DNA from 2 places in the Rhizobium sp. Leaf321 genome. Region 1 is predicted to be linked to the other one. Evidence: riboswitches for the same ligand, from Rfam matches in the RefSeq annotation. Region 1 holds a riboswitch; the other holds the start of a gene.
What was found. A riboswitch is a leader RNA that binds a small molecule or an ion and turns the genes downstream of it on or off. The one in region 1 is predicted to bind S-adenosylmethionine.
Positions count from the first base shown of each region.

Region 1 (3,462 bases):
CGTACCGATGGACGGCTCGTCGCTCGAGGAAATGGCCGGCGTCTATTTCCGCCAGTCCGAACAGATCCCGACCCGGGTTCGCCTTGCCGTCGCCGAACTCATCGACCGCGACGAGGACGGCAACCCGCGCCACAACTGGCGCGCCGGCGGACTTGTCGCCCAGTTCCTTCCGCAGGCGCCTGAGCGCATGCGCCAGCCCGACCTGCACGGCGGCGACGGTGACGAACGCGATGCCGTCGAAGTCGAGGACGATGCCTGGTTAGAGGCGAGCACGCTGGTCGGCACCATCGATACGGACGAGCTGACCGATCCGCAGGTGGCGATCGAACGGCTGCTGTTCCGGCTGTTCCACGAGCGCGGCGTGCGGGTCTATGATCCGCAGACGGTGTTCGACCGCTGCAGCTGCTCGCGCGACAAGATCAAGGGCGTTCTGGACGGGTTCTCTGCGGAAGAAATCCACGCGAGTGTGGAAGATGGAGAAATCGCGGTAACCTGCGAGTTCTGCTCGACCACCTACAAGTTCGTGACGGAGGAATTCGAAAGCGCCTGATCCGCTTTGCGGGTCAGTTCAGAACGCGCACGACGCCTGGTGAATCCAGCGAGAAGGCGGGAATGTCGACTTTGAAAGTCTCGCCTTCGTCCGTCTTCATATCGTAGGTGCCGAACATGACGCCTGATGGCGTGTCGAGCGGGCATCCGGACGAATATTCATAGCTGTCGCCCGGCTCCAGTCGCGGCTGGTCGCCAACGACGCCTGGTCCGTCGACCTCGTCGACGATCCCGTTTTCGTCCGTGATGTTCCAGTAGCGATGCACGAGCGTGACGCTGATCGAGGACTTGTTCTCGATCACGATCCGGTATCCCCAGACATAACGACTGTCCTCGGGGCTCGACTGCTCCTCGAGATAATAGGGCTCGACGGCGACGTCTATGTCTCTGGTGCGGGCGCGGTACATTGGCACCTCAAGATTGCTCATCGTGCCGATATCGTACAGTGGGGGAGAAAGGTCAAGAATTCTCGCGGCTTGCATCTGAGGCAATGTCGCGTTCTTGATGATAGGGATAACTGATATGGTAAACCCGGAGCGTTCCGGGTCTACCCATCGTTCGGCGTAAAGCCGATCAGATCTGCTTCAGCGCCTGCGCGAAATCTTCCAGCAGGTCGTCCGCATCCTCGATGCCGGCCGAAAAGCGCACGGTGCCGGGCGAAATTCCCAGTTCCGTACGGGCCTCGTCGCTGAGGTTCTTGTGCGTCGTCGTTGCCGGATGCGTGATGATGGAGCGGGTGTCGCCGAGATTGTTGGAGATGGTGACCACCTCCATGGCATTCTGCAGCTTGAAGGCCGCTTCCTTGCCGCCCTTCAGCTCGAAGCAGACCAGCGTCGATCCGCCCGTCATCTGCTTGGCGATGATATCGGCCTGCGGATGGTCTTTGCGACCGGGATAGATCACTTTCGCGACCTTGGACTGCTCGGCCAGGAAATCGGCGATCTTTGCCGCATTGGACGTCTGCTGGGCAACACGGATCGGCAGCGTTTCCAGCCCCTTGATCAGTGTCCATGCCGTGAACGGCGACATTGCCGGACCGGTATGGCGATAATAGTCCTGCAGGTGCTCCAGAACCCATTCGCGGTCCGAAAGGATGACGCCGGCAAGGCTCCGGCCCTGGCCGTCGATATGCTTGGTGGCGGAATAGACGACCACATGGGCGCCGAGTTCCAGCGGCCGCTGGAAGAGCGGCGTTGCGAACACGTTGTCGACCACCAGACGGGCGCCGACCTGATTGGCAAGCTTGGCAACGCCGGCAATGTCGATCACTTCCAGCGTCGGGTTTGTCGGGCTTTCCAGGAAAAACACCTTGGTGTTGGGCTTGATCGCCGCTTCCCAGTTGGCAAGGTCGCGACCGTCGACCAGCGTGCATTCGATGCCGTAGCGCGGGGCGAGCGTTTCGACAACCCAGCGGCAGGAACCGAACAGGGCCCGCGCGGCAACGATATGGTCGCCGGCGCGAAGCTGGCACATGAGCGCTGCCGTGATGGCGGCCATGCCGGAGGCGGTGGCGCGGGCTTCTTCTGCACCTTCCAGCGCACACATGCGCTTTTCGAACATGTCGTTGGTGGGGCTGCCGTAGCGGGCATAGATATAGCCGTCGGCCTCGCCCTTGAAACGGGCCTCGGCGGCTTCTGAACTGTCGTAGGCGAAGCCCTGCGTCAGGTAGATGGCTTCCGACATCTCGCCATATTGCGAGCGCAGCGTGCCGCCATGGACGAGCGTGGTGGCAGGGCGCCAGTTCTTGTTCGGGGATTTGCTCATGTGTTCATCACCTTCGTGATACAAAAAAACCGGCCGCAATCGCAGACCGGTTTTCAACCCGGTCTTTTTAGCCACTTGTTTAACGTGGCTGCAAGCCGACCGGCCAAATCACCACGGGATAAAGCTGCCTTACGCCTCGCTTCCGCTTGCGTCAATGGTCCGCATTTGGTTTTGTCGGCCCCAAAATCTGAAAGAGACATGATGGCTCGCGAAACGGGAATTCTGGCGGACCGCGCAATTGCGGCGCTCTTCGAACAAGGACGGCTGAAGTCCGAGAGGGCGCTTGATCAGGACCAGATCCAGCCGGCGAGCCTTGATCTGCGCTTGGGGCAGAAGGCGTTTCGCGTGCGCGCCTCGTTCATGCCGGGGCCGATGAGCCTCGTGTCCGACAAGCTCGAGCGCCTCAGCCTGCACGTCATCGATCTCTCCGAAAGCGCCGTCCTCGAAACCGGCTGCGTCTATATCGTGCCGCTGATGGAAAGCCTCGATCTGCCGGCCGAGATGTCGGCTTCGGCCAATCCGAAAAGCTCCACCGGCCGCCTCGATATCTTTACCCGCGTCATCACCGATCGCGCCCAGGAGTTCGACAAGATCCCTTCAGGCTATCGCGGTCCGCTCTATCTCGAAATTTCCCCGCGCACATTTCCGATCGTCGTGCGCCAGGGCTCGCGCCTGTCGCAGATCCGCTTCCGCGTCGGCAACGCCCTTCTGCAGGAGCCGGAGCTGTTGGCGCTGCATGGAGCCGAAACGCTGGTCGCCGCCGCGCAGCCGAACATTTCCGGCGGCGGCATAGCGCTATCGATCGACCTTGCCGGCGACAACGATGGCCTGATCGGCTACCGCGGCAAGCACCACACGGCCGTCGTCGATGTCGACAAGAAGGCCCAGCATGATCTGTTCGATTTCTGGGAGCCGATCCACAGCCGCGGCCGCAACGAACTGATTCTGGATCCGGATGAATTCTACATCCTCGTCTCGCGCGAGGCCGTCCATGTGCCACCGCTCTACGCGGCCGAAATGACACCGTTCGACCCGCTGGTCGGCGAATTCCGCGTCCATTACGCCGGCTTCTTCGACCCCGGCTTCGGCCACGAGGCCGCCGGCGGCCGCGGCAGCCGCGCAGTCCTAGAGGTGCGCAGCCACGAGGTC
Region 1 covers NZ_LMOF01000006.1:374,553-378,014, forward strand. The annotation lists gene ASF70_RS08250 (Hsp33 family molecular chaperone) at 1-550, shown strand, start outside; gene apaG (Co2+/Mg2+ efflux protein ApaG) at 564-956, opposite strand; gene ASF70_RS08260 (O-succinylhomoserine sulfhydrylase) at 1,123-2,313, opposite strand; SAM riboswitch at 2,360-2,438, opposite strand; gene ASF70_RS08265 (2'-deoxycytidine 5'-triphosphate deaminase) at 2,512-3,462, shown strand, end outside.

Region 2 (3,462 bases), on a different contig from region 1:
GAACGGCGCGACGATCGGCTTGTCATAGGTCTTGGTGATGTTTTCCGCTTCCACCACCAGCTTGCCGGACTCGCGACCTTCGGCGACGGAGGCCTGAACGGAGCCCTGCGGTCCCTTGTGGCCGCGGTAGTCGGCACGCATGCTCTGCAGCTCGCCGACGCGGCGCATGTTGCGCTTGCGCCTTGCGGTCACGCCGTAGCGCATCCAGTGTTCTTCGCGCTCGATCGCCTTGCCGAGCTTGTGCTGCTCGATCTCTTCCTCTTCGAGAACCTGATCGCGCCAGGCTTCGAAATGGCCGAAACCGCGCGACAGGCGGCGGGACGTACCGCGGTCGAGCCAGACGGTGGCGTTGGAGACCTTTTCGAGAAAGCGACGGTCATGGCTGATGACGACGAGCGCGCTGCGGGTCTTGCGCAGCTCGTCTTCCAGCCATTCGATGGTCGGAAGATCGAGATGGTTGGTCGGCTCGTCCAGCATCAGGATATCCGGTTCCGGTGCCATGACGCGGACAAGTGCTGCGCGTCGCGCCTCGCCACCGGAAAGCCTGACCGGGTCTTCCTCTCCTGTCAGGCCGAGATGCTCCAGCAGATAGGTGACGCGGTAGGGATCGTCGCCAGGTCCAAGCCCCGCTTCCGCATAGGCCTGCACGGTTTTGTAACCAGCAAAATCCGGCGCCTGTTCGAGATAGCGGATCGTCGCATTGGGGTGCCGGAAAACCTCACCCGACTGCGCTTCCACCATGCCAGCGGCGATCTTCATCAGCGTCGATTTGCCCGAGCCGTTGCGGCCGACGAGAGAGATGCGGTCGCCGGGCTCCACCTGCAGGGCAGCTCCGTTGAGAAGCGGCGTGCCGCCGAAGGTTAGAACGATATCGTCGAGTTTCAGAATTGGCGGTGCCATGCGGCGTCTATGCTCCGGAAAAATCGTTTGGACGGGCAAGGATCATCGCCCTCCCGTCACGTAAATGGAATTGGACGGGCCCTTCTGCAACGTTGGACACGGTGCGGGAGGAACCGAAGGGCAGCGTGTAATCCTTGAGTGGATAGCGCGCGCCAAGAATGTCGAGGCCTGCAAGGCCTGTGAAACCGATGACGGAAAACAACGTGCCCTTGGGCAGGTCGAGCGTCATCGTGCCGGCGAGAAACGGCACGGCCTCTTCCTCACCGGATGTCAGGAGAACGTCATGGCCGCGCTCGGCAAGGCTCATCGCATGCAGAAAATGCTGGAGCGCATGGTCGGACCGTTCGCCGCCCAGCGCGCCGATCAGGATCAGCCGCGTCGCGCCGCGTTCGATCGCTTCAGCCGTCGCAATCTCGCCATCCGTCTCGTTCTTTTCCGGCGGATAGGTCCGGCGCTCGACATCCGGAAAGCGCGCGATCAGGTCTGCGTCGGAGGAATCGAAATCGCCCACCCAGAGCTCCGGCATCACACCCAGCGCCTCTGCATGGCGCATGCCGCTGTCGGCCGCGATGAAGCGGCTTGCGGCAACTGCCTTTTGCAGTCGGTCGGTTACGGTGAGGTCACCGCCGAGCAGGATCGTGAAGGTCGAGTTGGCCATTGCCCATGCCCTTATCCTAAACCGGCTGACAAGGGAAAGGCGCGTGTCGCATTGATGCGGCGAAAGCGGGTATTTTTGCTGCCATTGACGGCGGGCGTGGCAAGGATTATTTGAAAAGTCGAAATTCCGTGGTGATTTGGCCGGCCGGCTTGCAGCCACGTAAAAAAAGTCGCTAAAGGGCCGCGAGAAGAGTTTCAAAAACTTCCCACGGGCCGGCTGCGATTCTTCGTGCCGGCTTTTTGTTTTTGGGTTGAAGAGATGCCGATCAAGATCCCCGATACGCTGCCTGCCTTCAACACGCTCGTTTCCGAGGGCGTGCGCGTGATGACCGAAACGATGGCGGTCAGGCAGGACATCCGGCCACTGCAGATCGGGCTTCTCAATCTCATGCCCAACAAGATCAAGACCGAGGTGCAGATGGCGCGCCTTGTCGGCGCCTCGCCGCTGCAGGTCGAATTCTCCCTGGTTCGCATCGGCGGCCACAAGGCAAAGAACACGTCGGAAGACCATCTCCTGTCGTTCTACGAAACGTGGGAAGAGGTGAAGCACCGCAAGTTCGATGGTTTCATCATCACCGGCGCGCCGGTGGAAACCCTGCCATACGAGGACGTCACCTATTGGCAGGAAATGAAGGAAATCTTCGACTGGACCACTACCAACGTGCATTCCACCATGAATGTCTGCTGGGGGGCGATGGCCGCCATCTATCATTTCCACGGCGTTCCAAAGCACGGGCTGAAGGAAAAGGCATTCGGGGTCTATCGCCACCGCAACCTGTCGCCGGCGTCGGTCTATCTCAACGGTTTCTCCGACGATTTCCAGGTTCCGGTGTCGCGCTGGACGGAAGTTCGTCGGGAGGATGTTGAGAAGGCCGGCAACGATCTCGAGATCCTGATGGAATCCGACGAGATGGGCCTCTGCCTCGTGCATGAGCGGGCCGGCCGGCGGTTGTTCATGTTCAATCACGTGGAATACGATTCCACCTCGCTCGCCGACGAGTATTTCCGCGATGTCGATGCCGGCATACCGATCAAGATGCCGCACGACTATTTTCCGCACAACGACGATACGCTGGCTCCGCTCAACCGCTGGCGCGGTCATGCGCATCTGCTGTTTGGAAACTGGATTAACGAGATCTACCAGACGACGCCTTACGACGTCGAAAAAATCGGCACCGAGTGATGGAGACCGGTTTCTGCCCCGTCATCCTTGCTGGATGATAGCCTGACGGATTTTTCCGCTGGCCTCGTTGCAGCTTTGACCGAAATCACGCAGTTTGCCGCAAACATTCGGGAGATGGGTTATGACGGGTCATGAATTCGAGATTTTCGGCACGACGAAGAGCGGCAAGGCGGTGCATCGGATCACCCTATCGGGCGGCGGGCTGACGGCCCAGGTTCTTACCTGGGGCTCGGTTATTCAGGATCTGCGGCTTGCCGGCCACGAGCCGCCTCTGGTGCTGGGGTTCGACAATTTCGCGGATTATGAAGCCTATTCACCCTATTTCGGCGCCACGCCGGGTCGCTGCGCCAACCGCATCGGCGATGGCCGCTTCTCGATCGACGGCACAGAATACCAGCTGGAACTCAACGAAGACGGCGTAACCCATCTGCACGGCGGATCCGACGGTATCGCCCGGCGCATCTGGTCGATCGTCGATCACGCGGAAGACCGAGTCGTGCTGCAGATCACCGACCCGGATGGACGCGCCGGATATCCCGGCAACTGCACCGTCACCGCGACCTACCAGCTGATGGAAGACGGGGTGCTTTCGGTGATCTACGACACGGTGACCGACCAACCGACGCCCGCCAACGTCTGCCAGCACTCCTATTTCAATCTCGACGGTCGTCCCGACATTTTCGGCCACGACATGATGATCGCCGCGGCTGAGTTGACGGCGG
Region 2 covers NZ_LMOF01000008.1:109,601-113,062, forward strand. The annotation lists gene ASF70_RS17550 (ABC-F family ATP-binding cassette domain-containing protein) at 1-900, opposite strand, end outside; gene ASF70_RS17555 (thiamine diphosphokinase) at 908-1,558, opposite strand; SAM riboswitch at 1,677-1,754, shown strand; gene metA (homoserine O-succinyltransferase) at 1,817-2,740, shown strand; gene ASF70_RS17565 (aldose epimerase family protein) at 2,862-3,462, shown strand, end outside.
Region 2: another riboswitch for S-adenosylmethionine. It lies ahead of metA (homoserine O-succinyltransferase); the one in region 1 lies ahead of ASF70_RS08260 (O-succinylhomoserine sulfhydrylase).